Haloferula helveola: one gene and its partner. The protein of the gene in region 1 interacts with the protein of each later gene in a pairwise test. Links are inferred from orthologs where the notes say so. Each region holds a gene or a part of one and is shown on either strand. Other genes may lie near its edges. The genes, in order: hflC and ftsH.

Evidence for each region.
Region 2: the proteins of hflC (region 1) and ftsH interact in binary tests that used the Escherichia coli proteins (3 or more experiments, as listed by UniProt). The link is inferred for Haloferula helveola from one-to-one orthologs.

What each region holds. Positions count from the first base shown.
Region 1 is NZ_AP024702.1:5,607,556-5,623,063, forward strand. The notes cover bases 12,495-15,494. They hold hflC (protease modulator HflC), read left to right. Parts: upstream 12,495-13,487; coding sequence 13,488-14,501; downstream 14,502-15,494. Other genes in these bases: hflK (FtsH protease activity modulator HflK), read left to right, coding at 12,495-13,491; HAHE_RS21465 (AEC family transporter), read right to left, coding at 14,515-15,489. Outside these bases: HAHE_RS21390 (D-alanyl-D-alanine carboxypeptidase family protein), read right to left, coding at 1-308; HAHE_RS21395 (RNA-binding protein), read left to right, coding at 673-1,587; tRNA (adenosine(37)-N6)-dimethylallyltransferase MiaA, read left to right, coding at 1,660-2,592; HAHE_RS21405 (hypothetical protein), read left to right, coding at 2,601-3,326; HAHE_RS21410 (Minf_1886 family protein), read left to right, coding at 3,390-3,800; HAHE_RS21415 (purine-nucleoside phosphorylase), read right to left, coding at 3,808-4,551; HAHE_RS21420 (2-dehydropantoate 2-reductase), read right to left, coding at 4,596-5,528; HAHE_RS21425 (histone deacetylase), read right to left, coding at 5,531-6,445; mqo (malate dehydrogenase (quinone)), read right to left, coding at 6,534-8,012; HAHE_RS21435 (sodium:solute symporter family protein), read right to left, coding at 8,124-9,938; HAHE_RS21440 (DUF4212 domain-containing protein), read right to left, coding at 9,946-10,230; HAHE_RS21445 (hypothetical protein), read right to left, coding at 10,303-11,736; HAHE_RS21450 (RNA-binding protein), read left to right, coding at 12,016-12,303; more of hflK, read left to right, coding at 12,466-12,494.
Region 2 is NZ_AP024702.1:4,422,370-4,437,883, reverse strand. The notes cover bases 5,499-8,504. They hold ftsH (ATP-dependent zinc metalloprotease FtsH), read right to left. Parts: upstream 8,176-8,504; coding sequence 5,821-8,175; downstream 5,499-5,820. Other genes in these bases: HAHE_RS16670 (ATP-binding cassette domain-containing protein), read left to right, coding at 8,338-8,504; HAHE_RS16680 (TMEM43 family protein), read right to left, coding at 5,499-5,655. Also shown: ATP-dependent Clp protease ATP-binding subunit ClpX, read left to right, coding at 1-1,127; HAHE_RS16695 (hypothetical protein), read right to left, coding at 1,147-3,135; HAHE_RS16685 (TIGR00266 family protein), read left to right, coding at 3,685-4,494; more of HAHE_RS16680, read right to left, coding at 4,495-5,498; more of HAHE_RS16670, read left to right, coding at 8,505-11,844; HAHE_RS16665 (hypothetical protein), read right to left, coding at 11,847-12,476; HAHE_RS16660 (ParA family protein), read right to left, coding at 12,481-13,269; HAHE_RS16655 (DUF255 domain-containing protein), read left to right, coding at 13,390-15,514. UniProt on the Escherichia coli protein: Acts as a processive, ATP-dependent zinc metallopeptidase for both cytoplasmic and membrane proteins. Plays a role in the quality control of integral membrane proteins.

The DNA of each region.
Region 1 (15,508 bases):
CCCATCACCGCCGAACTCAGGGCGTCGAGCATGCTCATCCGCTCCCCAGGCACCAACTTCATGGGATTCGCTCCCGGAAGTTGCGCGACGGACGCGGGCACCACGACCTCACGGGTTGCGACATCCACCCCGGCCGCCTCGGCCCAATCCACGACCAGCACCGCCGTGGCGACCTTTGTCAGACTCGCCACCGGGCGCTTGACCGTCGAATTCGTCGCAATGAGCACCTTCCCCGAGTGGGCTTCCACCACCATCAGGGCCTCATTTCCCGGCGCCAAACCCGCCGAAAACGTAAAAATTGCCGCCACAGCCCTTCGGATCCACGCGATTTTCCTCGTCACGGCGACACTCTACCGCCGCCCCCATTCCGCTCAATCCCAATCACCGCGGGGACCAAATCGCGCCTTGCCATGCCCAAGGCTTGCCGTAGCCTGCCGCCCGAACGGCTGTCCGGCCCACCGGGTCGGAAGCCGCCACCCAGACCGGGCCTCCTTGCAAACCGCCGCCCGGCCCTTTGGAGAATCATCCGTCCCGCTACGCAGAGGATGGTTTTCCCCGGCACCAAAAAGCCGGCGGGCCCCGACGGAGAACCGGCCGGTAGCCGGCGCGAAACGATCGCAAGACTTCACGCCGCCGACCTCAGATGCAGGGCCCGACCAACACAACAACAACATGTCGAACGCAACATCCGAAAACCGGGGCAACGGCGAAGGCCAGCGACGCCGCCGTTCCCGCGGAGGGAGAAACCGCAACCGTAACCGCCAAGGCGGAAACCGCGAAGGAAACGCCCCCAAGCAGGGCGGAAACCAACAGGGAGGCAACCGCCAGGGCGGTGGTCGGAACCGTCAGGGAGGTAACCGCCAACGCCGGCGCGCTCCCAAGCCAAAGCCGCTCACCTGGTGGCAGAAGCTGCTGAAGGCGATCGGACTCTACAAGGAGCCGACGCCCCCAGCGCGCACTCCGAAATCCAACACGCGCAATGCACGGACCGAGGACGGTCCGAAGAGCGACGGCCCGAAGAAGTCCTCCAAGCCGAAGCAGAAGAGAGAACGGAAGTCCGAGGACACCCGCGGGCCGATCTCGACCGACAATGTCGAAACCAAACGCCTGTATCTTGGCAACCTCTCCTACGAGGCCACCGAGAGCGACCTCGAGGAACTGTTCCGCGGCGTCGGCACGGTCCGCCGCGTCGAGATCGTCTACAACCGCAAGACCCATCGCTCGAAAGGCTACGGATTTGTGGACATGCTCAATGTCGATGAAGCCAAGCGCGCCGTCGAAGTGCTCCACGAACAGTTCTTCATGGGCCGCAAGCTCGATGTGAGCGGCGCCAAGTCGGAAGGCCCGGTCGAGACCGAAGAGCCGAAGGCTGAGGAGAAGACGGTTCAGCAGATCGTCGACGAGGCTCCCGCCCCGGAACCGGCAGCCGTCGAGGAAACTCCGGAACCGGTCGCCGAGACGACCCCAGAGCCGGTCGCCGAAGCCGCACCGGAACCGGCTGCCGAAACCACTCCGGAGCCGGCACCCGAGCCCGAAGCGCCCGCAGCCGAGGAATCGGCTGAGGAAGAAAAGCCGAAGGCTGAGTAACCCCGAGCTTCCATAATTCCCGCGCCCCGCCCGGCTTGCCCGAGCGGGGCGTTTTTCATTTCCTGACCCGCGATGCGCATCGATCGTCCCGTCTTCCTCTGCGGCCCGACCGCGTCGGGGAAAAGCAGTCTCGCGATCGAACTCGCGCGCCGCATCGATGGTGAGGTTATCAATGGCGATGCGTTCCAGCTCTACCGGGGCGCACCGGTGATCACCGCCGCACCAAGCCCCGCCGAAATGGCGGAAGTTCCTCACCACCTTTATGCGGTCCTCAATCCGGCGGAGACCTGCGACGCGATGCGCTACCGGGATCTCGCTCTTCCGGTTTTGGAAGACGTGCTCTCGCGAGGGCGCACGCCGATCGTGACGGGAGGGTCCGGCCTTTATCTGAAGTTCCTCACCCACGGGCCCTCACCCCTCCCACCCGGCGACACCGAGCTGAGGGGCCAACTCGATGCCGAACCGCTCGACGTCCTGGTCTCGCGTCTGACCGAACTCGATCCCGTCGAAGCCGCCCGCACCAACCTGACGAACCGTCGCTACGTCAGCCGTGCTCTCGAGATCTGCCTGCTCGCGGGGAGGCCCTGCTCCGAACTACGGGACGGCTGGGAGCGAAGGACCTCTGAGATCGACCGATCCCTGCTCGGAATCTTCATTCAGCGGGAACGTCCGGATCTGCACCGTCGGATCGAACTCCGGACCCGTCAGATGATGGAGGGCGGCGCGGTCGAAGAGGTCGCGAGTCTGACCGAAGACGCCGCTGGGCTCGGGAAAGCGATCGGGATTCCCCAGATCCGGGACCATCTCGCCGGCCGGACCGACAAGAACACGTGTGCTGATCTGATCGAAGCCGCCACGCGCCAGTATGCGAAGCGGCAGGAGACCTGGTTCCGCCGTGAACAGTGGCTTCGTCCGGTGCGCTGGGAACCGGATACCCCCCCACCCGTCGAGCGAGCGCTCCAATTGTTGCAAGATGCCCAAGAAGGCACGGGGGTGGATCGTTGATCCTCGTGATGAAGCCTCTGCTCCTCTCCCTCGGTTTCGCCATCCTGCAACTCCGGGCGGCCGAGGTGGGAGAGCCTCTCGACAAGCTTCCTCCCAGCATCAAACCGGCTGAGAAGACGGTGTCGCTCCACGCCGACTACGAGCATCCCGGTGAGGATGGCAGCATCCCGGTATACCTCGTGAACCGGACCGACGATCCGCTGCCCTTGGGCGCCCAAGACGGCGACATCTATCTCAAGCTTGAGATCATGCGACCCGACGGCACGTGGGTCCGGGCCCAACCGCACGCCTACAGCTGGTGCGGCAACAGCTACATGGCCTCGCCGACGATCGCGCCCGGAACGTTCTACCGGGTGCCCGGCTTCCAGCCGAAGGATGGCGAGGAGCACAAGATCCGCTTCGCTCTCCACGAGCAGGAGATCCAACTGGTCACCCAGACCGGAACCGGAAGGGCTTCGGAGCGTGACATCGACCTGGCGTCCCGCGACGCCATGGCCATCAAGGAGGGCAGCTTCAAGTTTGTCACCAAGGTCGCGCTCGGCGAGCTCGAACTGAAGAACGAGATGGACCACATCAGCGACCTCCAGAAGCAGGCGATCTACGTGCTCGGAAGCGGGCGCTTCGAGACGGAAAAGGCCCGCAAACTCCTCAAACGGATCCTTGCGAAGTTCCCGGAACGCGAGCAGGAAATCCGCTGGTCGATGAGTCGGCTGGAGGAGGATTCCGACGACTAACCTACGTAAATCAGCGATCCAACAAGCTTTGACGGGCGACGGGATCGACGGCAAAGTCGGCGCATGCAGACCGCGCAATTCGAGCACGCGATCGAGAACATCCTGCGCCGGGACCGTCGTTTCGATCCCCAGGCCTACTTGTTTCTCAAGGACTCGCTCGATTTCACGCTCAAGCGGGCCTCCGAAGGCAATGGCGGCCAACCCCGCCACGTCAGCGGCAAGGAACTCCTCATCGGCTTCCGCGATCTCGCCCTCCAGGAATTCGGCCCGATGGCCGGCACCCTGATGAGCGAGTGGGGGCTTCAGGACACCCGCAACGTCGGCGAGATGGTTTTCCTGCTGATCGATGAGCAGATGTTCGGCAAGCAGGACTCGGACACGCTGGAAGACTTCGAGGACATCTACGACTTCCACGAGGCCTTCACCCTGCCCTTCACTCCGAAGAGCCGGCTGGAAACCAGCGACCGGAACTGAGTCCGGCTCAGCCGCCTTGGCCACCGAGCCAGTCCGACAGCACTTCGAGCATTCCTGCCGCGGCGGCGCGTCCCGTCTCCACCACGTCGCCATGGTCCAGCACGGCTTGGGGCATGCCCGCGGCGAAATTCGTGAGACACGACAGCCCGACCACCCGCAAGCCGAGTGCCTTTGCCTGGATCGCCTCAAGCACCGTGCTCATGCCGACCGCGGTCGCGCCGAGCGACCGGAGCATCCGGATTTCCGCCGGGGTTTCGTACTGCGGTCCCCGTAGTCCGGCATAGACTCCCGCCCCGAGCTCGAGCTTCCTCGCAGCCGCCACATCCGTGATCTGCTGCCGCCAGCACGCGTCGTAGATCTCGCTCATGTCGACGAAGTTCGGCCCGCCTTCCAAGGGCGACGTCCCGGTGAGGTTCAGCTGGTCGTCGATCCTCATCCACGAGCCCGGCGGCAGATCGGGAGCAAGGCTCCCTGCCGCGTTGGTTAGCACCACACCCTCGATGCCGTTCTCGGCCATCCAGCGAATCCCGGCCGTCACCGCCTTCGCATCGTGACCTTCGTAAAGATGCACCCTGCCCCGCATCACGATCACCTCCCGCCCGGCAAACGAGCCGAGAACGAACTCGCCCTGGTGTCCGGGCACTCCGGACGCCGGCAGACCCGCTTTCGCAAACGGAACCGACGAGTCGACCTCCATCCGGTCGACCAGCGATCCGAGCCCGGATCCGAGCACCATTCCCAAAGGCTTCATGGCAGTTGAAGATAGCACGGAGTCACGTGCATTACGAGTAGTGGCTAACGTGACCCGATCTTTTCGCGAATTCGGCCGGCAAGGTGTTCCAAACGCGGAACCGGCACCCCCGCAGCCTTCGCCTGTCGCAGTGGCTCACCCCAGATCGCCTCATACTCAACGGCACGCCCTTCGACGTAGTCAATCATGCTCGACGGCCGATATGGCCCCATCGGCCGGGTCCGCCCAATCTCGAAATCCACAACGCCTTCGTCGATCGAGAGGCCCTTGGCATTCGCTGCCGAGATCACCTCCCGCATGAGAGCCTCTACCTCCCGCTCAATCTCCGGATCGGCAAGCAGGACATCGGTGGTGACCCCTCCCTCCGCGATCGCCAGGCCATTGAAAGGAATGTTCCAGACCAGCTTGCGCCACTGCGCCCGCTCGAGATCCTCGACCGCCTCGCATTTCACGCCCGCCGCCTCAAAAGCCGCAGCCAACCGCGTCGCCCTCGGGATCCCCGGTTCGGGTCGCCATTCGCCAATCGTGACCCTACCGCCCGCGGTGTGCCGCACGTAGCCTTCGGAAAGCCGGTTGAGACAAACGAAGCAAAGCCCCCCGAGCACCCGTTCCGGGCCGATGATCTCCGCCAGAGCCTCACAATTCCCGAGCCCGTTCTGCAACGTCAGCACCTGGGTTCGCTCATGAAGCATCGGCTTGAGAACCTCCGCGAGGCGTTCGTTCGCCGTCGCTTTCCAAGCCACGATCACCCAGTCGACCGGTCCGATTTCAGATGCGTCCGAGAAGCCCTGCGCCGGATGAAGCGTCGCATTGCCGTCGACGCTTTCCAACCGGATCCCCTCCTTCATCACCACCTCGTAGTCCGAACGCAGCATGAACCGTACGTCCTCCCCATTCAGCGCCAGGCGCGCGCCGTAATGCAACCCCACCGCCCCGGCCCCGACCAGAGCCACCGATCCGTTCAACACACCCGCCATCTTCAGCTTCCCCGATACTCCGTCGCCAGGCGCTTCGCGGTCGCCACCGTGTTGCGGTGGAGTTTGGCCGTGAACTCGGTCTGACGGTTGTAGCCTCCGCCGTAGAGCACCGTGACCGGCACCCGGTTGCGGAGGAATGCGCCGAGCAACACTTCATCGCGACGCTGGAGATCCTTCACCGAAAGGTGCATCTGCCCGAAGCGGTCGTTGCTGTGATTGTCGGCACCGGCAATCCAGATCACCAGATCCGGCGAAAACGTATCCAAGGCCGCCGCCAAGGTGCTGAAGAGCTGTTTCAGATACATCTCACCTTCGACGTAGCGAACGGTTTCGACGTCCATGGAACCCTTCACCTTAAGCGTCGGGTAATTGCGACCGACGTGGATCGAATAGGTGAAGACGCGCGGGTCGTCGGCAAGAATCGAGGCGGTGCCGTTGCCCTGGTGGGCATCGGTATCGACCACCATCACCCGGATTCCCGGACGCTTCGCCTGCAGGTCGCGGATGGCAACCGCCACGTCATTGAAAACGCAGTAGCCCTCGCCATGCTCATGGAACGCGTGGTGGGTGCCGCCGGCGAGGCAAACGGCCACGCCTTCCTCAAGCGCGGCGTAACACGCCTGCCGGGTCGCCTCCACCTCGATCGCGCTGCGTTGGTAGAGCTTGGGAGTCACCGGAAGACCGATCCGCAGGGCTTCCTTCGGGTCGAGTTGCCCGCGGTAGATCCGGTCGAGATAATGGATGTCGTGTACATTCCGGAGCAGCTGCGGAGCGACTTCCGGAACCTCGACAATATCCTCGGGCTTCAGGATTCCGCCATCGAGCAGCATGTCCTTCGACACGCGGAACTTCTCCATCGGGAACGGATGGTCCTTGGGAAGCTCGAGCTCAAGTTCGGTGGAATAGAAGCAGCGCATCGGGGGTCACCGCTACGCAATCACAGGCCCCGTGGCTTGCCCAACGAAATTCGGGGCTGCCGCGAACTTGTCCGGTGCGGGGACCGAGCTACGCCAGCCCGAGCACCTCGTCGGCCTCGCCCCGGACCTGCCGGTAGACGTTCGGATCGTCGGCCAAGCTGTGCCCGTAGGATGGCAGCATTTCCTGCAAGGCGGGGCGCCACTCGTCGAGCCGGGAAGCAAAGCATTTCTCGATGATTTTCACCATCACGTCGACCGCCGTCGAGGCCCCGGGAGACGCGCCGAGCAGGGCCGCCAGCGAGCCGTCGCCGGCCGCCACGATTTCGGTCCCGAACTGGAGAACACCGCCCTTTTTCGGGTCCTGCTTGATGATCTGGACCCGCTGGCCCGCAGTCGAGAGCTGCCAGTCGTCGAGCGAAGCATCCGGGAAAAACTCCCGCAGGGCTTCGAGCCGGTCTTCCGGCGACTGCATGACCTGCTCGATCAGGTAGCGGGTCAGGTCGAGGTTGTCTTTTCCCACCGCCAGCAGCGGAACGAGATTGTTGAGTCGCACCGACCCGGGAAGGTCGAAGAGCGAGCCCGACTTGAGGAACTTGGGCGAAAAGCCGGCAAACGGCCCGAACAGCAACGAGCGGTGGCCGTCGATCATCCGGGTATCGAGGTGGGGCACCGACATCGGGGGCGCACCCACGGCAGCCTTGCCATACACCTTCGCCTGATGCCGGTCGGCGATCTCCGGGTCGCTGCAGACCAGAAACTGTCCGCTGACCGGAAACCCGCCGAACCCCTTGCCCTCGGGAATGCCGGACTTCTGCAGCAGCGGCAAGGATGCCCCGCCCGCCCCGACGAACACGAAGGGCGACTTGATCGAGCGGTTCAGCTTCAGGTCGAGATTCCGTACCGTGAGGTGCCAGCGCCCGTCCTTGGAGCGCTTGATGTCGCGCACCTGGTGATGGGTCGCGAGCTTCACTTTGTCCCGGGACTGCAGGTGATCGACCAGCGCCTGCGTCAACGAGCCGAAGTTCACATCCGTACCGCCCTTGGCAAACGTCGCGGCCACCGGCTCCCCGTCGCCGCGGCCCGAGAGAAGCAACGGCGCCCACTCGGCAATGGTCTCCCGGTCTTCCGTATACTCCATTTCGGAAAAGAAATGGTGGGCGGACATCGTCTGATGCCGGCGCTTCAGGAACGCACGATCAGCCTCCCCGCGGACGAAACTCATGTGGGGCACGGAGGTGATGAAGTCAGCCGGATCGGGCAGGATCCCCCGTTTCCCCAGAAAGGCCCAGAACTGTTTCGAGAGCTCGAAGGCCTCGTTGATCTCCAGCGCCTTCGAGATATCGATCGATCCGTCCGCCCTCTCCTTGGTGTAGTTCAGCTCACACAGGGCGGCGTGCCCGGTGCCCGCGTTGTTCCAAGGATTCGAACTCTCCCGGGCTACCTCGGCCAGGGCCTCGACAATCTGGATCTCCAGCGTCGGATCGAGCTGGTGGAGGATCAGCCCGAGCGTCGCGCTCATGATCCCTCCGCCGATCAGGACGACGTCGGGCTCGGCAAAAGTGGCCACACGCGCCGGAGCGCGCGAGTCTTCGGGGCTGTCGGTTGGCAGGGTGTCATCGGGCACGGCGGGACTACGGCATGAGCCGTGCCAGATGCACCAGCGGATTCTCGGGCCGATTCAGTGGTCCACCGGTCCGGCATCCTCCTCGCCAAACGCGGCGCGCGGCAGGCGCACGCGGTCGACCAGGTCACGGATTTCTGCCGGAGGTGCCGGAGTGAACCGGGAAACGACGATGGTGACGACGAAGTTCAGCAGCATTCCGACCGTGCCGATGCCTTCCGGGGTGATCCCCCACCAGAGCTCTGCCGACGAATTGATGAACTTGAAGTAGATGATGTAGCTCCCGGTGAATCCGATGCCTGCGAGCATGCCGGCGATCACCCCTTGCATGCTCGTCCGCTTCGTGAAGATCCCGAGAATGATCGCCGGGAAGAACGAGGAAGCGGCCAAGCCGAAGGCGAAGGCCACCACCTGCGCGACGAATCCCGGAGGATTCACCCCGAAGTAGCCGGCCACCACCACGGCGGCGCCTGCCGCCACGCGGGCAAGGATCAGCTCCGATTTCTCGGTCAAATCGGGAACGAAGGTCTTTTTCACCAAGTCGTGGGCGACCGAAGTCGAAATCACGAGCAACAGGCCGGCAGCGGTCGACAGGGCCGCCGCCAGTCCACCGGCGGCCACCAGCGCGATGACCCAGTCCGGCAACTGGCCGATCTCAGGGTTCGCGAGGACCATGATGTCCCGGTCGATGTAGAGCTCGTTCGCTGCCGATGTCGGTGGATTGTCCAGCAGCCGCTCACCGGATGTTCCGCGTATAGGCTCCCCGGAGTCATCGCTGCGAAACGTCGGATTGAACTTCGGATCACCGGGCATGCTGCCGAGGGCGGCGCCGTCACCCAGATACTGGATCTTGCCGTCGCCGTTCTTGTCGACCCATGCGATCAATCCCGAGTCCTCCCAGTTCCTGAACCAGTCGGGGATCTCCGAGTAGGATGTCTCGCTGACGGTCTTGAGCAGGTTGATCCGGGCGAAGACCGCAACCGCGGGCGCGGTGGTGTAGAGAATCGCGATGAAAAGAAGCGCCCAGAGCGCGGAGGTCCGCGCGGCAGAGGCCTTCTTCACGGTGTAGAAGCGGACGATCACGTGCGGAAGGCCCGCGGTGCCGCACATCAGGGCGGCGGTGATGCAAAAGACGTCGAGCACGCTCTTCTTGCCATCGGTGTAGGCGTCGAAGCCCAGCTCGCGACTCAGGCCGTCGAGCTTGTCGAGCACACTCACTCCCTCACCTTGGTACTCGCCACCCATCCCGATCTGCGGGACGGGATTCCCACTGATCTGGAACGAGAGGAAGATCGCCGGAACCATGAAGGCGAAGATCAGCACGCAGTATTGGGCCACCTGCGTGTAGGTGATCCCCTTCATGCCTCCGAGAACGGCGTAGAAGAGCACGATGACCATCCCGATGATCACCCCCGTATTCACCTCGACCTCGAGGAACCGGGAAAACACCACACCGACACCGCGCATCTGTCCGGCGACGTAGGTGAAGGAAACGAAGATCGCACAGACGACGGCAACGAAGCGCGCGAATTTCGAGTAGTAACGGTCTCCAATGAAGTCCGGTACCGTAAATTTGCCGAAACGTCTCAAGTACGGCGCCAACAGTAGCGCCAGCAACACGTAGCCACCGGTCCAGCCCATCAGGTAGACCGACCCGTCGTAACCGGCGAACGAGATGATCCCGGCCATCGAGATGAACGAAGCGGCGCTCATCCAGTCGGCCGCCGTGGCCATGCCGTTCGCAACACTCGGGACTCCGCCACCGGCGACGTAGAAATCCTTGGTCGATCCCGCGCGCGACCAGATCGCGATTCCGATATAGAGGGCGAAGGTCGCCCCCACCAGCAGGTAGGTCCAGAGCCTGACGTCCATCGGTCCTTTAGTCCGCGTTTCCTCCGAGAAGCTGTCGATCCAGCCGGTTCATCACCACGACGTAGACGCCGATCAGCACAAGGAAGACGTAGATGCTTCCCTGCTGGGCGAACCAGAATCCCAGTTTGAAGCCCGTCCCGGGAAGAGGAACCTCATCAAGCTTCTCGCGGAACAAAATCCCACATCCGTATGACACCGCGAACCAGACCACGAGCAACCCGGCCAGCCAGCTCAGGTTCGCTCTCCAATATCGACGCTTCGCCTCTTCCGAGGGCAAATCAGTTTTATCCATGGGTTGAGGGACGTCCTAGCAGCCCCTCCGACGGACGAAAAGGATATTGCCGCCCCTTTGTCGGGTCCCGGTTCAGGGCTCCATAAGGTCCCCTTCGAGCCGGACGAAGCCGCTCGCCGATGCCGATGGAATCGTGACCCTGACCTCGTCATCCACCAGTTGGACGGATGCTCCGGGCATCGCCACCTCCCAGGCCCCTCCCCGCAGCGGCCGGGACGCGACCGTTTGCCAGAGGCCGAGCGTCTCGGAGAACTCGACCTCCAGGCGCGCGCCGTGATCGATCGCCGGGACGAAGGAGAACACGATCTCGTCAGCAAGCCACTGGGCCGACGGGAGCAGCTCGACGGACGACTCGTCCGCATCGCCTCCGAGAATGAACTCCAGGAGATTGGCGAGGCCGTCTCCTTCCACATCGACCTCCGGTCCGGCGAATGGCTGGTCCGCATCGGGCCCGAACTCCGCGACCTGCCACTCGCCGAACGGGTCGTAGGCGAGGTTGGCCTGATCGCCGAGATAGGGCGCCGCGGCGGCGGAGGCCGAAAGCAATACCGGCGGATCGGCCGTCAGGTTCGTCGCCGGGTCGTAGCTTACGCTCATCCCCTGGAGCACCGCCTCCGTCAGCAAGGGATCCGGACGACGGAAGCGATAGTAGTCCGCCTGCGAAATCAGGTCCGGCATGCCGGTACCGGGAGGCGCGTAGTTGAAGTGATACTGGCTCTGGATGGTTCCCAGGTAGGGATTCGCCGTCTCCCAGTCCGTGTAGGCGGTGATGCCCACCTGAAGGGTCTCGCCGAATTCCGGAAACGGATGGTCGGGATTGGGATAGCGGTTCTCGACATACCAAGGTCCTGCTTCTGCATGCTTTCGAAGACAAACCACCGTGTCGCCCACCCGCACCATCTGCAGCCAAGCCTCGGTCTCGCTCTGGTCGATTCCGGTCGAGTTGTAGTAGAGGCGCGAGTCGCTGTTCCGCGTCGCCTTGATTTCGAACTGCCGGGTGCCCGGGTTCCCCGCGGAGCCGTAGCTCAGGAAAATGTAGTTCTCGGTATTCGGCACATAGTCGCTGCCAAAATCCCCGGGCGGCCAGACGGGCGTCACCGTGTAGGGATCAGGCGCCGCCTGGCTGATGGCACGCGGCGCGTGCGCGAAGATGCCGGTCAGCGAAAACGAACGGTTCGGCACTTCGGTCGGATCGCCAGGATTGTGCCGGCTCAATACGCGAACCCGCGTGGTCACGACAAAGTCGCCGGTCACTTCCTTGAAGAGCAGCAGACCGCGAAAGTTCGCGAACCACGTCAGCGGACCGGGAACGACATGGAAGCGCCCGGGCTCGGTCGCATCGATGTCCGCCAGTTCGAAGGACGGGGTTTCCCACCCTTCGAGCACCCCGAGGTCCTGCCAGTTGGCCAGAGTTGCGGCGTTGTCGAACTCATCGCTCAGAACCCAGAGATCGTCCGCATGGAGGCCGACCGAGAGCATTGAAAGCATGGAAAGCAGAGCCCGCATGACAGGAACTTACCAAGCGCGCACTGAATCACCGAGACCGAAACCACACTCCCGGCACAGTGAATGGCCGCCACCGATCCCGGGGCGTCCGGCCTGACGTATTTTCCGGTTCTTCTTGCCAGCGTGCCTCATTACCCCGTAAAGCGGCCTCCGGTCCGCGCTTTGGCATGTTCAAGGTATGGAGCATTGCCAGGCGTCTTTTCATATTCGGTGGTGATCTGAAACCCGGTTCTCGGGAACAGCCAAGACGACAGCGTCTCGCGGAATCCGACCAATGATATGAAAATGTATGTAGGCAATCTGTCCTGGGACGCGACTTCCCAGGACATCACCGAACTCTTCGCCCAATACGGAGAAGTGACCGACGTCCATCTCCCGACCGACCGTGACAGCGGCCGCCCGCGCGGCTTCGCCTTCGTCACGATGGGATCGAAGTCGGCCATGGTCGACGCCATCAAGGCTCTCGACGGCACCGAGTTCCTCGGCCGTGACCTCCGGGTCAACGAAGCCCGGCCCCGCGAAGATCGCGGCGGCGGTGGCGGCGGACGTGGCGGCTATCGCAACTGATCCCGCCCACAGCGCGATTCACTCCGACTTTTCAAGCGGCACTTCCAATCGGGAGTGCCGCTTTTCCGTACCGGCCGGCGCGATCGGAAAATCTAACCCGGATTCTACTGGCCGGACCCCCAACCCTACCCCACGTTTCTCCGCCAGTTTCCCTACGATCTGATGAACGACTCCTTCGGCCCGCCCGACCTGCCGCCGCAGCGGCAACCCCAAATGCCCCAGTTTCCGGAACTGCCCAAGCTGCCGTTTTCGCCGAAGCTGCTGCTCTTCGTCCCGCTTGTCCTCGTGCTGCTGATCGGAGTCTGGAGTTCATTCTACACGGTGGAGGCCGAGGAAGTCGGAGTGGTGACCCGTTTCGGGAAATTCCAGTCCACGCATGATCCGGGTCTCCGCTTCAAACTGCCGTTCGGCATCGACCGGGTGCAAAAGGTGGCGGTCGAGCGCCAGCAAAAGCAGGAGTTCGGATTCGGCACCCAGGGCGCGAGCAACCCGAGCCAATTCCGCAAGTCGGCTCCGGAACAACAGGCGGAAAAGCAGATGGTCACAGGCGACCTGAACGCGGCGTTGATCGAATGGGTCGTCCAGTATCGCATCCAGAACCCGACCGAGTATCTGTTCAATGTCCGCAATCCCGACGAAACGCTGCGCGACGCATCCGAGTCGATCATGCGCGAAGCCGTGGGTGACCGCACCGTTGACGAAGTGCTGACAGTCGGACGTCAGGCGATCGAGGCCGAAGTGCTGCTGAAACTCCAGGAACTCGTGAACCGCTACGAGATGGGACTGCGCATCAACCAGGTCCAGTTGAAGAACGTCGATCCACCCCGTGACGTCCAATCTTCGTTCAACGAGGTCAACAACGCCCAGCAGCAGCGGGAGGAACTGATCAACAAGGCGAACGGTGAGTACAACCGGGAGGTCCCCAAGGCCCGCGGCGAGGCGGACCGGAGCATCAGTGACGCGGAAGGCTACGCGATCCAGCGGGTCAATGAAGCCGAAGGTGACGCGGCCCGGTTCAACGCGCTCTATGCCGAGTTTACGAAAGCCCCGACCATCACCCGCCAGCGCCTCTATCTCGAGACCATGGCGAAGGTCGTGCCTGCCCTTGGCAACAAGATCATTCTGGACGAGGACGCCAAACAACTCCTGCCACTTCTGAATCTCGACCGAACCCCCACCCCACGATGAGCCAGATTCCCAAAAACGCTCTCAAGGGCTTCCTCGCCATTCTGATCCTCGCGGTCGCGGTGATCGTGCTTCCGTCCGCGCTCTACCGCGTCGCGGAAACCGAGCAGGCCATCATCACCCAGTTCGGCAAGCCGGTCGGCGAGCCGGTCACCAGCGCCGGACTGAATTTCAAGATGCCCTTTGTCCAGAAGGTCAACCGCATCGACAAGCGGGTGCTGGAGTGGGACGGCACCCCCACCGAGATGCCGACCAAGGACAAGACCTACATCCTGGTCGACACCTTCGGGCGGTGGCGCATTTCGGACCCTCTCAAGTACTTTCAGCGTCTCCGCGACGAGAGATCGGCCCAGTCGCGCCTCGATGACATTCTCGGATCCGAAACCCGCAACACGATCGCGCGCAACGAACTGATCGAAGTCGTCCGCACCACCAAGAACCGCGAGGTCGAGATCGACGAAGCCCTTGCGGAAGCGGATCTCAGCGGAAACGTCGGGGTTCTCAAGCCGATCAGCAAGGGTCGCTCTACGATGGAGAAGGAGATCCTAGGGGCGGCAGCACCGAAGCTCCTGGAGTTCGGCATCGAACTGCTCGACGTGCGCTTCAAGCGCATCAACTACAACCGCTCGGTCCAGCAACGGATTTTCGACCGGATGATTTCGGAGCGACTTCAGATTGCGGAACGCTTCCGTTCCGAAGGCCAAGGCGAGGCGGCCAAGATCATCGGCGGCATGGAAAGGGACCTGCGCGAGATCAAGTCGGAAGCCTACCGCAAGGTCCAGAGCATCCAGGGCGATGCCGACGCGAAGGCGACCCGGATCTATGCCGAGGCCTACAATCAAACGCCCGAGGCAGCCGAACTCTACAATTTCGTGCGGACCCTCGAAGTCTACGAGGAGGTTCTCGATTCGGGCACCACTCTGGTACTTTCGACCGACAGCGAGCTGTTCAAACTGCTGAAGGACGCTGAGGCACTTCCGATGACCGACGCCGTCGGCTCGCCGGAGCCTTGATCGACTCGATCCCCTAATCGACGAATCCCAGCCAGCTGCGGCCGATCAGCAGCACCACCGGCAAGGTGATCAGGCTGACGATCGTGGTGGCGACGACGACCTCGACCGCCACCGCCGGACGTCCTCCGTAGAGCTTCGCCAGAAGGATCGGAGTCATCGCCGCCGGCATCGCCGCCTGGACGATCAGCACCTGCTTGAGCTCGATCGGGGCCGGCAGGAACTTCGCGGCGCTCAGGATCACCGCGGGCAGCAGGGCGAGCCGGAACACAACACCGCCCACAGTCGCCCGCCACGACGGTCGCTCTCGGCCGATCAGGTCCATCACCACCGCGCCCGTCACGAAGATCGCCACCGGAAAAGCCCCGGCGCCAAGCCAACTCATCGTCCGGCGTAGCACTCCCGGCTCTTCCAGGCCTGTCGCCGGAACCGTCCGCATGCCGTCCCAATCAAGCGCAACCAGAATCAAGCCGATCGCCACCGCACACATCGGCCCGTTGATCAGACGTTTCCACGGAATCTCGCGCTGCCCGGAAATGAGCATCACGCCGACCGACCAGATCGCCAGTTCGACTCCGAGATTGTGGACGAACAGCATCGCGATGGCGCCGCCACCCACCCACAGCTGCTCGACGACCGGGATCGCGGTGTAACCGAAGTTCTGAACCCCGGCGGTGAGGGTGAAGGTCCGCTTGCCGGAACCTTTCTCGTAGCGCAGCAGTCCGGCGCCGAGCCAGACGATAAGAAAGCCGGTCACCGTCAACGCGAACCCGATACCGATCCCCCATGCGATCGATGAAACATTCCGGACACTGTCACTGCCGAGGATCTTATCGACGATGAAGCAGGGATACATGACGTGGAACACCAGATGCAGGATCCCGTCGTCGTGCTCCCTCTTGGTCAGCCCGACCCGCCTCAGCACCGCGCCGACAAAGATCAGCAGGTAGACGGGCAGAACCTGCCGAAGTAGCTCCAAGGTGCTTTCCACCGCGGCACCATCTTCCGCT
Region 2 (15,514 bases), 1.2 Mb from region 1 along the record:
AAGGCCCGCCCAAGTCGCATGCTCCTGGACCGGCCAGCCGCCGCCTGCTGCCGCCCGCCGAACTGCGGCGCCGCCTCGACGAATTCGTGGTCGGTCAGGAACAGGCCAAGAAGGTTCTGTCGGTAGCTGTCTACAACCACTACCAGCGGCTCCGGCAAGGTGACGCTCTGGACGAAGGCGAATTCGCCGATGTCGAGATCGAGAAGTCGAACGTCCTCCTCCTCGGACCGACCGGGTCGGGCAAGACCCTTTTGGCCCGCACCCTCGCACGTTTGCTCGACGTGCCCTTCTGCATCGTCGATGCGACGACTCTTACGGAAGCCGGCTACGTTGGCGAGGATGTCGAGAACATCATTCTGCGTCTGCTCCAAGCGGCCGACTTCGATGTCGAGCGAGCCGAACAGGGCATCATCTACGTCGACGAGATCGACAAGATCGGCCGCAAGACGGACAACGTTTCGATCACCCGCGACGTCTCGGGCGAAGGGGTCCAGCAGGCGCTTCTCAAGATTCTTGAGGGCACGATCTGCAACGTGCCGCCCCAGGGTGGCCGCAAGCACCCGCAGCAAGAGTACATTCAGATCAACACCGAGAAGATCCTCTTCGTCTGCGGTGGCGCGTTTGTCGGCTTGCCCGACATCATCCAGCGACGCCTCGGACGCAGCGCTCTCGGTTTCCACGGGATCCAGGGCAAGGAGGACGGCGAGTCCCCCGACGCGCTCGATCAGGTCCAACCGGAGGACCTCCTTCACTTCGGCCTGATCCCGGAGTTCATCGGACGACTTCCCGTGATCTCGTCGCTCCGCCAGCTGACCGAGGAGGAACTCGTAACGATTCTGACCGAGCCGAAGAACGCCTTGGTCAAACAGTACTCGAAGCAACTCGCGCTGCTCGACGTGAAGCTCAAGGTCACGAAGGACGCTCTCCGCGCCCTTGCCGAGGAAGCGGTGCGCCGAGGAACCGGTGCCCGTGCCCTGCGCTCGATCTTCGAACGCCTGATGCTCGACCTGATGTACGAACTGCCGTCCCGCGACGATGTCGAATCTGTGACGATCAACCGTGCGGTGGTGACCGGAGAACGGCCACCTGTGATCCGCAAGCGCCGCACCGACAAGGACGCCGCCTGACGACCCGGGCCCGACAGACTTACTTCGCGGCGGTGAACTCGATCACCCGGACCGCCTTGGCCGGGAGCTTGATGCTCAATGCGTCGCCGTATCGGACCGCTTCGGGCAGGCCGTCCGTATCGCCCGCCAACGGCGATGTCACGCGGTAGCCGAAATCCTTGGTGCCCGCGGGCAACCCGAACCCACGGTCGAGCACCACGCTGTAGGTCTGTGGCTTGTCGGACGGATTATGGACCGATAGGTAGCCGCTTTCGCCGACCCAGCCGGTGTAGCCATACGCCTCGCCCTTTGCCGGATCGCCTCCGTGCATCCGTGAACGTTCGAAATTCGGGAACACCTCTTCCACCCACTTCATCGCCTCGGCGAGCACCTCCCAGTCGCTTTCGCTCAGCTGGAAGGTCTTCAGGTAGAGCTCCACGAATCCCGTACCCCGGGAAAGGTTCATGTAGAGATAGCGACGGAAGACATCGGGCTCCTCGCCGGTGGAGGTCTTCTTCGGCTCGTGGTTGAAGATCGAGTGGAGGGGAAACTGGGTGTTGTCACGTTCGGCTGACGCGAGCTGGTAGTAGCGTGCATCACGATAGACGAGCTCGCCGGTGCGATCGGCTCCCCCGGCCGCGTCTCCGGCATTGATCATCCACACCGCATCGATGTGCTGCAGCCACCACGAGCTGAGGAAGGCCCCGTTGGAGATCACGATGTAAACGTCGGGATTCGCCTCCGCCATCTTGGCAAAGATGGCCATCAACCGTTCCGACCCCAGACTCAGGTAGCGCTCCTTGGCTTCGTCGTGCTTCTTGTCGTTGAGTTCAGGTTCCGACCCCTTGAAGCCTTCGACCTTGAAGGTCCGTTGATTCAGGTGGCCGAACACCCCATCGAGTTTGAAGTAGGAAACCCCGTCCCCGGCCAGAGCCACCATCCGCTCTTCCAGAGCCTTCATATAGTCTTCCCCGGTCATCGACATCCACGGATCCAGCGACTCCCAACCGGCCTCCCTCATCTTGCCGATCGCCCCTTGGGCACCGAAGAGGCAGCCCGGGCTCAGCCAGAGTCCCAACCGGGAATCGGCGGCCCGTGTGGCAGCGAACGAGCGGGCGAAGTCCTTGTCGAATTTCCCATTCACCGGCCACACACCCGACTTCGTCCAATCGGCACCGGTGTCCTGCCAACCATCATCGATCACATAGGCCCTCAGCGGATGAACGCCTCGGTCGATCACCAACTCCTCGTGGACCTTGGCGACACTCGCAGCGAACTTCTTCGCGTCCACGCCGCGGCTGTAGTCGAACCAGGAATTGTACTGCGTTTGTAGTCGAAGCGGACGTGCCCGGGTCGCGTCGATGTAGTCGAAAAACGCATCCTTCAGAAAGTCCGCCCGGTCGGCCACGCCCCAGACGGCAGGATGGGATTTGAGAACCTGGCCTTTAACGAGCGGGCGATCCGTGAGATAGCGGCACTTGATACCCGCCCCTTCAGACGTGTTCCGCGCGGCCGGAAACTCTACACCCCACCAGGTCGCCGAAGGCTCCGCATAGACCGGCTGCCCGAGCGGAGGCCGCCACTTCGACGGGCCGCGTGCCGTAAACTCATCCGCGTGATAAGGTTCGAACGCACCCGGCAACCGGATCTCCTCGACCGCGATTTCCCGAACCACGACATCTTCCTTTGCATGGATGGAGATCTCCTTTCGCATCCACGGCTTCTCTCCCTCCAGCCAGTAGCGAACCTGAAGATCCACCGGCAAGTCCGAACCCGAGAGCTTTGCGAGCACCTCTTTCCGACCTTCCGCCTTCGAGGAAACGAGCGATTCGACCTCGAAATCACCGGCCGTCAATCGGCGCTCCTTCCCGCTTCCGTCCGTGAGCGAGATTGCGAACTCGTCGCCTCCCGACTTCGTGTCCACTCCGAGGATTCGGTTGCCGAGAAGCTTCGTCCCGAGGGTGCCATCCGTAACGACGACTTCCCGTGACAGGAACCGGTTGCCCAGCACCACAGCCTCGTCGCCCAAAGCAACAGGCGCGCACGCGGTCACCAACAAGGCCCACCCCACCATCGTTCCTTTGACGGACTTCGAGCCTACTTTTAGAGCACAGCCGGTGGGACGGGGTGACAGCATCATTCTTGGGTTGGGTAGCGAATCAGACATGGGACGAAGCCCCGTCTAAACTCCCCAAAGGAGGTTCTTCTGTCACGAAACAGGTCGAAAAGCGCCCATATGAGCCAATTTTCAGCACGGAGGCTCCACACAAATCTTCGGGCAAATCACAGCCTCCCCTTCCCTTGCCCACTTCCTCAAGCCATTGGAAAACCTGGAACCGATTGTAAGTTCGCATCTCTCCCGGGCCGTGCTAGGAAGCTCGGCGACATGGACGTTTGGCACTATCTCGACAAAAGCAACCAGACCAAGCAGATCGTGGAAGAGGAGCTTCTTCCCTTGGTCAATTCCGGTGAAATCACTCCGCAGACGAATGTCTGGAAGACCGGTATGGCAAACTGGCAGCCGGCCGGAACGGTGCTGCCGCAGATCTTCGCCGACGTGCCAAGCAATCCTCCACCCATGCCCGCCGGCACCCCGCCGCCAGGCCAGCGAAGCCATGAGGTCGACTACGAATTGTTCGGAGACGACATGCAGATCGTCGAGGTCGAGCTGGATCCCGGCGAGACCGTCATCGCGGAAGCCGGTGCGATGAACTATCTTGAGGAGGACATCACCTTCGAAGCGAAAATGGGCGACGGTTCGGAGCCCAACCAAGGCATGATGGGCAAGCTGCTCTCGGTCGGAAAACGCGCGCTCACGGGCGAGTCGATCTTCATGACCCACTTCACGCACCATGGCTCCTCAGGCAAGCGGCGGGCAGCGTTCGCTGCACCCTATCCCGGGAAGATCATTCCCATGAACCTCGCCACAATGGGCGGTGGCGTCACCTGCCAGAAAGACGCGTTCCTTTGCGCGGCTTACGGCACCAAAGTCAGCATCGCGTTCAACCGCAAGCTCGGCGCCGGCTTCTTCGGGGGCGAGGGCTTCATCCTGCAGCGCCTCACCGGCGACGGCATGTGCTTCATCCACGCCGGCGGCACCATCATCAAACGGGAGCTCAAGGGCGAGACACTGCGGGTCGATACCGGCTGCCTGGTCGCGTTCACCGACGGCGTCCAGTACGACATCCAGCGCGCCGGCAACCTCAAGAGCATGTTCTTCGGGGGCGAAGGCCTGTTCCTCGCGACCTTGCGCGGACACGGCACGGTATGGCTTCAGAGCCTGCCGTTCTCCCGGCTCGCCGACCGCGTGCTGCAGAACGTCGGCAGCGGCGGCAAGGGCGAAGGCTCGGTCCTCGGAGGACTCGGAAATCTTCTCGACGGCGACTGATCAGGCCATCCCCGGAGGCGGAGGTGGCGTTCCCGCCGCCTCTCGCCCCTTGGCCAGCTTCCTCACGATCAGGACGAAGCAGCCGACCCCGACGACCAGCAGCGGGATTCCGATCATCGGACGGAACGCGATCCAGCTGATCGCGATCACCACGAAGCTGATCCCGAGCGAAAGCAACAGCGAGACCGCCGCACCTGCGGCTCCTACCAGCGAGCCGACGAACGGGATCACATCGGCAAGCACGGAGAGCGGCTTCAGCAGCATCGTGAAGCCGATGAACATCGCGAACACGCCCACGCCCCGGAGGATCCAGCGAAGCATCTTCGCCTTCGCCTCTTCCCCTTCGACCACCTGCTCGGCCGTGAGCAACCCGGGATAGAGGAGAAACTTGGTCTTCCCGTTCTTTGCGGTGTATTTGTCAAAGGAGTCACCCTTCTGGACGGCCATCACGCTCACATCATCCGGTCGGGTGATCCGGAAGGTCACGCGTTCATCCCCGACTTTCGGTTGCGACGGGACTCCCGTGTAGAACACGCCGTCCTCGATGCTCCCCGTCGTCGCGAAATCGTCGGGCAACTCGCTGAGGGTGTAGCGTTCGGACCAGTCCATCTGGGAAATGAGGCCGGAAGGCAGCATGAACGCTCCAAGCGTCACGTTCTCGGCCTGCGACGAACCGCTCGGAAACTTCTGCTTCCCGGTGTTGTCGTGACCCTTCTCCTTGAACCCGGAGGAATTGACCGGCCCGTCCACCCACTCTTTGCGGTAGCTGTAGGTCGTCACCGTCTCCTCGCCTCCACCGAGCTTCTTCTTGGTCTCGGTGTCCTTCTCCTCCACCCACTGGTAGATCTCGGACTCCCATGAGAGCCGCACCGCGGTTTCCTCGATCCCGAAGTCCATGTTGCCGACCACATCGTCCGTCATCGCCGGACCGTTGAGATGCACCAGCTTTCCCTCGTTCCCGGGACTCACTTCGGCGTTTGGAACCGTGATGACCTCTCGACCGATCTCATTGTTAGCCTGGATGTCACGGACCGCATTGCGCTCGTTCCACACCATGAGGATCAACGAGACGATGATGAGCACGATCCCGAACAGGATGCCCTTGATCGAATCCCCGATCCGCCCGAACCAGCTGGTGCTTGTGACTTCGGTTACTGCCATAGAAGCAAACCTAGGTTGCGACCGCTTCCGCGACCAAGCCCCAAGTTGGATCACCCCTCAAAGCAGATGCTCGCGGCACTTCTGCCGACCATCCGAGGCCCTGAAAAACCAAACGCGCCGGCAGATGCCGGCGCGCTGGTAGAGACTTGTTGTTTGGATCGAGTGTCAGGCCGGGGCACCGACGACGGTTCCGGGAAGCGGTCCGTCGTCGTCCTCTTCCTCGCTGCCGGATGACGTCGCCTTCTTGTGCTTCGGCTCCTCGTCCGGGAGCGACGGCGGCTTCGGCGAGTTCGGCGGATCCTTCATCTCGCCGTACTTGATCAGGTCTTCGATGTGGTGGGCATCGAGCGTTTCGAATTCGAGCAGCGCCTCGGCGATCAACTCCAGCTTGTCGCGCTTCTCGAGAATGATGCGCTTGGCCTCGGTATATGCCCGGTCGATGACCCGCTTGATCTCGGCATCGATCTTCTGAGCGGTCGCTTCGGAGTAGTTCCGCTGCTGCGAAATGTCGCGGGCGAGGAAGACCTCACCACCCTGACCGGCACCGTACTCGACCATACCGAGATCCTCACTCATGCCCCACTCGCAGACCATTTGGCGGGCGAGATGGGTCGCTTGGCGGATATCGCCGGAAGCACCGCTGGTCACATCACCGAAGATGATCTCTTCCGCGACGCGGCCACCCATGGTGACGATCAGTTGTTCGACGCCCTGGCGTTTGTGGAAGTGGTACTTGTCCTCCTTCGGCAGGTGGAAGGCTGCACCCAGATACGGGCCGCGCGGAATGATGGTCACCTTGTGGAGCGGGTCGACGTGCTCAAGCGTCGCGAGCAGCAGCGCGTGGCCCGCCTCGTGGTAGGCGGTGGTCTTCTTCTCCTCCTCGCTGAGCGCCAGGCTGCGGCGCTCGCGACCCCAGCGGACCTTGTCGCGGGCTTCCTCGAGTTCGGCGAGAGTGACCGCCTTCATGCCCTTACGGGCGGCGAGAAGCGCGGACTCGTTGATCAGGTTGGCCAACTCGGCACCGGAGAATCCCGGGGTGCCACGGGCGATCACGCTGAGCTCGGTTCCCGGAGCCAGTTTGATCTTCTTCGAGTGAACGGTGAGAATCTGCTCGCGGCCCTTCACGTCGGGAAGCGAAACGGTGACCTGCCGGTCGAAACGGCCGGGACGGAGCAGTGCCGGGTCGAGAACATCCGGACGGTTGGTCGCCGCGATGATGATCACACCTTCCTGCGTATCGAAGCCGTCCATCTCGACCAGCAACTGGTTGAGTGTCTGCTCGCGCTCGTCGTGACCGCCGCCAAGACCGTGGCCACGATGGCGACCGACGGCGTCGATCTCATCGATGAAGATCAGGCAGGGCGCGTGCTTCTTGCCCTGCTCGAACATGTCGCGGACGCGGGAGGCGCCGACGCCGACAAACATTTCGACGAAGTCGGAACCAGAGATTGAGAAGAAGGGAACATCCGCTTCGCCGGCAATCGCGCGGGCAAGAAGCGTCTTGCCGGTGCCGGGAGGACCGACCATCAGCACGCCCTTCGGAATCGATCCACCGAGCTTCTGGAACTTCCGCGGATCGCGGAGGAAATCGACGATCTCCCACAGTTCTTCCTTCGCTTCCTGAATCCCCGCAACGTCCTTGAAGGTCACTTTGTTGTGGTCGCGCGTCAGCATGCGGGCCTTCGATTTACCGAAGGACATCGCGCCTCGACCCGCCGCCTTCATCTGCTGGCGGAAGAGGAAGAAGAGAAGCAGCACGATCAGCAGGACCGGCAAGAAGGTCAGCAGGATCTTGCCGAAGATGTCGGCATTCTTGATGTAGAGCGCGTTGCCCTCCTTGAGGATGCGGTTGAGCTCCTCGCCCTGCACCACCATCGAGGTGTCGACGATGAACTGGCTCAGCTCTTTCGGATCAATATCCGCCACGGCCGGCAGCGGAGGAGCCTCGCGGAACTTACCGGCAAGGAGTGCGTCGCTCTCGGTGGTGTAGAGGGTCAGCTCGTCGGTGTCGGTCACCACGAGACCGCGCGCCATCATCCGGCGGAAATCGGTGGGCGTCAGGCTTTTGCCATCGAGATCCTCGGGAAGCGTCTCGACCGTGGAGCGCTGCGGCAGGTGGTCGCCGAGGGTGTCGAAGACGTCCTGCTCCTGCTGCGTCCGGCGGCTGAAGCTCACGAGGAAGTCATTGGTCGGCGCGTCGTCCGCGACCGGGTCGGGATCCGGGCGCAACCAGCCGATGATCTTGGCATCGAAACTTCCCTGATCCGTCTCAACCTTGAGGCGGTACTTCGGATTTGAGGTTTCGGTAATCACCAACCCCTGATCCCATTTTTCACGGAATTCGTTGTAATTGAGCGAGTTGGACTTCGGCGACATGCCGTCCTTGAAAAACGCGATTCCGAGAATCATCAGCGCGGCGCCGAGGAAAATGGCAAGACGCCAGTTGAACCCGGGTGGCTCGTTTTGGCCGCGTTGACCGCGAGGATCCTGCGGAGGACGGGATTGGGGCGATTCGGACATGATGGATGTGACAGGCGCCCCGTTTCGGGTCGCGGCAGAATTCTAGCACGCAACACGCCAAGGGGCAAAGGCGGGGGAGCCTAGCCCCGGCCCGGGGAAAGGAAACCCCATTTTTTCCGGCCGTTCTTGCCCTCGAGAATCGCATCGGGGAGCATCCGCCCGATGGCAGAACCGCCCGCCCGGAACCCCGAAACGTCCCGCCCGAAACGGCGGCAACGCCGGGATTGGCTGCCACCCCGGGCACGGGGCGCGACGAGCGGGCGCGTGCTCGGCATGATGGTCGATGCCTTCGCAGGATTCGCGACGCTCGACGGGCGGCTGGCCCCCGGCGAGGCGGACCTGATTCTCGACCTTTTGCGCAACGCCTTCCCCGAGGCCGACCACAGCTGGCTGGGCCGGCGGGTGCAACGGGCCGTGCGCGATCCGAAACCGCTGGCGACCACCGCGGCCGAGTTGCGCGAGGTCCTCGATGACCCGGAGAAGATGGCGGTCGGACTGCAACTCTACACGCTGGTGGACGCGGTCGGGCGCAGCGACCGGAGCCGCACGGCCTTCGAGGTCTTCATGCGGCGCCTCGGCCGCCCGGAGCATGCGCGGCAGATCCTCGATGAAATGGGAGGGCTTCCGATCGAGTCACCCGTGGGCTTCGAGCGCGTGATCTTTTCCCGGCGCCACAATGCCGACGTCCGTTTGCCGCTCGAGGCCGCGGAGCACGGATTCCGGGTTTACCGCGCCGCTGACCTCGTCCTCGTCCGGAATACCGGTAAGGCTCCGCTTTGGGTGCGCGGTCGGTCGCTGGAGCCAGGAAACTTTCTGCGGATGCGGACCCGGCAGCAACTGGTGGTGCCCGGATGGACCCTGACTTGCGAGGACCTGATTTTCTTCCTCAACGTCGCGCTGACCGGCAACCCCTCGACCATCTTCCTCGTCGGCACCGAAGACGGCTGGACCAGCGAGCGGGCGCGAAGCCGCCAGAGCACGGTGCGGATCCGCTTCGGCCTCCATGCCGAGGTCGAAGCTCTCAAGCCGACCGCCACCGTGGTGATCGGCCGCGGTCCCTTGCAGCCGGGCGCTCCGGTGATTTGCGATCACCACGATCGCCTCAGCGGCGAGAATGGCTTTTCCGCATCCCTCGACGCCCTGCGGCGCCGCGCGGCGGAGGCCGGCGGACGATTCCGCCTCAGCGCGGACCAGCGGGACTTCCGCATTTCGAACGATCCGTCGGTTCTCGAACGCGGCGATCTCCTGCTCAGCCCGGGTCTCGCGCCGCGGGTAGTCCTCCGTGTCCGTTTCGATCCGGAGAAAAGGACAGGCGACGTTTTCATCCGGGAGGCAGCAGGTCCGGTGCTGGCAGATGGCTCGCCGGTCCGAGCTTCAGCGCAACTCCGCGAAGGATCGGTCATCCGGATCTCGCGCACGCAGGCGCTGCGATGCCGGTTCAGCGAAGGCATCATCGACGAGGAAAGGAACCTGATCGAGATGCTCCGGGTCGAGGACCTGATCCACGACTTCGGCCCTGAAGCCCGCGCGCTGGACAACATCAGCTTCGAAGTCCGCCGCGGCGAGATGATGTGCATCATCGGACCGAGCGGCTGCGGCAAGAGCACGCTGCTTTCGATTCTCGCCGGGCACCGCAAGCCGAGCCGGGGACGCATCCGGCTGAACGAAGCGTCCCTCTACGAACACCGCGAAAGCCTCGTCCGCTTTGTCGCCAACATGCCCCAGGAGGAAGCGCTGAACCCCCAGCTCAGCGTGCGCGAGCACCTGCGGCACGCCACGGCGATCCGGCGTGCCGCCCTCCCGAAATCGGAAATCGACCGTCGCGCCGACGGCATTCTCGCGGAGCTCGGCCTGCAGGGAATTTCCCGACGCCGCGTCGGCGCCCCTGGCGAGAAGACGCTCAGCGGCGGGGAACGCAGCCGTCTCAACCTCGGCCTCGATCTCGGAAGTGCCGCGGAAGTGTTCCTCTTCGACGAACCCATTTCCGGACTCTCGTCGAAGGACTCCGAGCACGTCGCAGAGACCCTTCGCTCGCTCGCCCGGGACAAGATCGTGATCGCCTCGCTGCACCGCCCGGGCGCGAATGTCCTGCGACTTTGCGACAAGGTGCTGCTGCTCGACAACGGCGGCAGACTGGCATTCTTCGGCACCCCGTCCGGGATGATCGAATACTTCCGCGAGGCCTGCGGCGAATTGTCGATCCCCCACCCCGCGGTCGATGCCAAGGCGCCGCTCGGAGCCGACTTCGTTTTCGACATCCTCGAAACGCCGCTCGCCCAAATTGGCGGAGGCCAGAGCCCGACCGCTGCGCGGCGGTTCCCTCCGACGTTTTGGCAGGAAAGATACGAAAGCCGGGTGCTCATCCACTCGCTTGGAGTGCAGGCGCCACCCTCGCGTATCGGATCGCTCCCCGAGCTCACCTCCGGCGCCACCCCGGCGATCCACACCGGACGGCGCAGGATCAGCGAGGCCATCCGCGTCTTCCAGACCCAGTTCGTCCGCTCCTTCCTTTCGAAGCTCCGGAACCGCGGCACCATCTACGCAACGCTCATCGAAGCACCGCTGCTGGCTGCCCTTATCGCGATCACCCTGCGCTCTTCACCCGAAGGCGCCTACAAGTTCTCCACCGCCCTCCACATCCCGGCCTACATGTTCCTCTCGGCCACGGTCGCGATGTTCCTCGGCCTGACCAACTCGGCGACCGAGATCCTCCGCGACAGGCCGATCCTCCGTCGTGAACGCAACGCGAAGCCGAGCCCGATCCTGTATGTCACCGCCAAATTTACGGCACTTGCCGTAGTTGCGGCCGTGCAGTGCCTGATCTACACCGCCGTCGGGCACCACATCCTGGAAATCCGCGGCACCCTCATCGACCAGTGGCAGTGGATGACGCTCACCGCATGCACGGGCACCTCGCTCGCCCTGCTTGTCTCCGCCCTGGTAAGAACGGAAAGGGCGGCACTGACCGCGGTTCCGCTGCTGCTCGTTCCCCAGATGCTTCTGGCCGGCGCGCTCGTTCCGTTCCGGGAGATGAACCGGGGCCTATTCGAGAACGCCGGCATCGAGCGCGAACGCGGCGGAATCCCGGTCCCCGCCAAATACATGCCGCTGCGCTTCGCTTACGAAGGCATGGTCGTGACGCAGGCAACCCGCAACCCGTTCGATCTCGAACGGATTCGCATCCAGCGCCGGGTCGACACCTTCAAGGAAATGATCGAGACCCGCGAAGCGCCGCTCGAGGAAGGAAGCAGCGAGCGGTTCGAGATCATGAAGCGCGCGCTGCAGCTCTTGGTCGGGGCGGACTCCACGAGCCACAAGGCCGCGGCCGACACAGCGGAGCGTCTGACCCAGATCGCGCGAGGCGGGACCATGCTCGAACTCGAGTCACTGGAGGTGCGGCCCGATTCACCGGATGCGAAACCGCTCTCCGACTACTTCGTCAACAAGCGGATCGAGCTGCTCGTCGAGGAGGCCAAGACCTTCCGCATGGACTACCGCAACGAGGAGATCGGGCGCCGCACCGAGATCTTCCTCGCCGACAAGAAACCATGGGGCAACCAGGACCTCCCCACCGTTTACCTTTCGGCGGTGATGCTCGGCGTCACGAATCTCGTCGCCTGTGTGCTGACCGCGATCACCCTCATCGTCCAGAACCGCAGGACCAAATGAGGTCAGCGGCGCTCGGGACGCGATGCACGTGACAGCGCCTCCGCAACCACCGCGGCCGATTCGGCATCGAGCGGCTTCGAAAGCACCGTGCCGAGCACGAGACGCCCGAAGGCGGTATCGACAGGGACGACGGTGAGGTAGGCCTCCGCTCCGACCTTGACATGAACATTCCCCACCTCGCCCTTCACCGGGCGATACGCCTGGGCAAGACTCCGAGCGAGAAAGTGGAGCTTGGCGTAAGCCGGATCGTCCAGAACGGGCTCTCCTTCTCGATCAAGAATGAACGCGCCGCGCGCGTCGAGATTCCTCACCATCCAGTCCCGGAAGCCCTCCATGCGGGCGACCAATGGACCTCGCACCGCATCTTCCGGCGCCTCCTCGGGCAAAGCCGGGGGAGCTTCGCGGGCGACAGGCTCGGTCGACAGGAAAGGCTTCGGCTCGGGAGCTTCCTCAGGCGAGGGCTCGGGTACCGACTTCAAGGCCGGCTGCCCCCCCGGAATGAAACCCTCGAAACCGGGACCGAATCCGGGGTCTTCCGAGCCGCGCGAAGGACCGGAACGGGGCGGCACAACCAACTGGCGGGCCAACCGCCGGACCGCATCGGCATCGATCCATGGCTCGACGGGATCCATGGCTTCAGCCGACTTGGGCGGCTTTGGAGGTGATGTTCAGCTTGGCTTCGATTTCAGACCGAAGGGAGTCAAAGACGGCAAGCGCGCCGGTCCCTTCCTCCATCACCCCGATCGGCAAGCCCCGCGCACTGGCCTTCACGAACAGCGGGTCGCGCGGAACCAGCGTTCGCAGCAAGAGCTCCTCCGGGAGAAGGTTGCGCAAGGCGATCACCGACTCGCGGCTTTCCTCCATGTTCTGCTGGACCATCGTCAGCACGACCCCGAGGACGGCCAACCCCGGATGAATCACACGCAGGCGATTCAGCCCCTCCAGCATTTTGGGAACGGAACGGATGCCGAGAGGCTCGGCCTGCTGCGGCACCAGCACCGCATCGCTCGAACAAATCACATCCGCCGTCAGGCCGAAGAGTCCGGCAGGGGTGTCGATCAGGCAGATGTCGAAATCGCGTGCCTCGACGGTTCTGAGAAAACTGCGCACTCGCGACAGGCTCGCTCCCGTCGGCGCTCCACCGACCTCGTAGTCGCCCGCCTGGCCACTCGCCACGAGGGAAAACGTATCAAGCCGGGTCGGCACGAGCAGACGCTCGAACGGGATCCCCGGATCCGCGAGATAATCGTAGAACCCGGAAAGCAACCGCGACTGCCGAGTCAGCGAGAGACCCACCGAACCCTGCGGGTCCGCATCCACCAGAAGAGTCCGGAAACCGGCCCTTGCGAAGGCGTGGGCGAGGTTGATCGAAACCGTGGTCTTCCCCACTCCACCCTTCTGACTTGATACCGCGATACTGATCACACTCTTCTTCTACGGATCGGAAATTGCTGCTGAGACTAGCTTGGGCTTGTAGGGGAGAAAGCCTTTTCTGCAGTGTGTCAGTGTTGACCGGATGCTCGCCCCGGCCGCCGCAACCCATCGATGAAAGCTCTCCCCACCCTCCCTGCGCTTATTACCGCCTGCTTCCTGATAGGCGGATGCGATCGGGCACCCGTCGACGATGAGACCTCCCGGGAACCGATCATCGCGCCGGAACTCCGGGCCAACCAAGTGGCGGAAGCTCCTTCGACATTCCTTCACCACGCCGGCAATTCGAAGATCCACTGGCAGCGCTGGAATCCGGATCTGCTCCAGAAGGCGGAGGACTCCCAGCGACTGATTTTCGCCCTCATCGGCTCCGCCCGTTACCCCGGTTCATACGAAACCCTCAGCGCCCTCGAGGGAGATCCTGACATCGTCAGCCGCCTCAACAACGATTTCGTCCCGGTTCTCGTCGACCTCGACATCTGCCGCGAGACCGCGCTGATGGCCTCCGCCCTCAGCGCCGAGGCCCGAACCGGGGTTTCTTTTCCGTTTCTGTTGCTGCTCGCCCCCGACGGCTCGCCAGTCAGCTGGCTGCCGATCCGCTACGAAAACGATCCCGCGCTGCTGCAGTTCTTCGACAACTCCGTGGAGGTGCTGGCCCGCCTTTGGGCAGAGTCGCCCAAGTATGTCCTCGAAGACAGCGCGGCCAAAACCACGCTCAGGAAGGCGAATATTCCCGCGGTCGATCCGGCGGTGGATGACCCGGACGAACGCGACACCCTCTACCGTTCATCCATCCGGCGGCTGACCAGTTTCTACGACGAGGACGTCCAGACCTTGGCCGGCACCGGCGGCCTGATCCCGCTCGGCGTACTGGAAGCGATCTCGGTCGCATCCATCCACCCCGACCTGCCGGATGACCTCAAGGAGCGGAGCACGCGCACTCGCGACGGATTGCTCGACGCCATCCTCCACAGCGCCATCATCGATCCCCTCGATGGCGGCATCTACACCGCCCGGCGAGGTTCATCGTGGAATCTGCCGATCTTCATCCGCGACTGCGCCACCCAAGCGAGAGCGATCCGGATTTTCTGCCGGTTGCATGTGGAGGGGGCGAATCCGGACACCCTCGACAGTGCGAAGCAGGCGGCATCCTTCGCCGAATCCCAGTTCCGGACTTCGGAAGGCCTCTTCGCCATGGCGGCGCAGCCCTCACCGACCCCGGATGGCGATTGGCTGTGGACCATCGAACAACTGAAAGCCGTTCTCACCGCGGAGGAATACAAGGTGTGGGACACCCTTTCCGAATTCGACCGCCTCGGCAACCTGCCTTCCGAAGCAGATCCCCAACGACGCTTCTTCCGGTTGAACTCCCTCGCTCTCCGCAAGAGCTTCGAAGACGCCTCTACCGAATCCGGCCTGACGGAAGCCGAGGTCCGCACGCTTGCCGAGTCGGGAAGGAAGAAGCTGCTGAAGGCCCGGGAAGAGAGATTCCCCTCGCCACGCCCCGATGGCACCCCTTCCGCGACCGCGAGTTTCCGCATGGTCTCCGCCTACGCCGCGCTCCATACCGCAACCGGCGATCCCGTGTGGAAGGAGAAGGCACAGAAGCTCGGCAAGCTCTGCCGCGAGTCGTTCGGCGACGCCCGGTTCCTGAACGAACGCCCGGGCGACAACCCGGAACCGATGAGCGACGGCCGCGCGCTCACCTACGCCATCGCCGCACAAGCTGCGATGGATCTCGGCGCCGTGACCCTGGAGGACGAGTGGAACCTCTGGGCGCAGGACCTCTGCACGCTGCTCGGCGAAAATTTCGTAAGCGGGGGCGACCGACTCGACGAAGCGCGCCCGGGAAGCAAAGTCATCAATCTCGACTACGAGGACAGGTCGATGGTGTTCGGTGACTCAACGGCGGGACTGACGCGACTCAACCTCTCGAGACTCGCCGCGCTGGGCTTTCAAACCCCGCCGGCCCTGCATCCGTGGACGGAATCGATCCCGCCGATCGACGAGAATCCCGTAATCTACACCGACAGCATCAACGCGCTGGCACACGGCAAACTGCGCCACCGCATCGCGGTCGGACCGGACGCCCCCGCTCCGATGGCCGATGCGATCGCCGCATTGCCGCTGGAACGGTTCGAACGACGCAGTGCCCGCCAGCCCGGCGGGACGGTCGAGATTATCGGACCGGACCGTCAAGCCTCGACACTGACGACGGTCGCGGAAATCAAGGCATTGG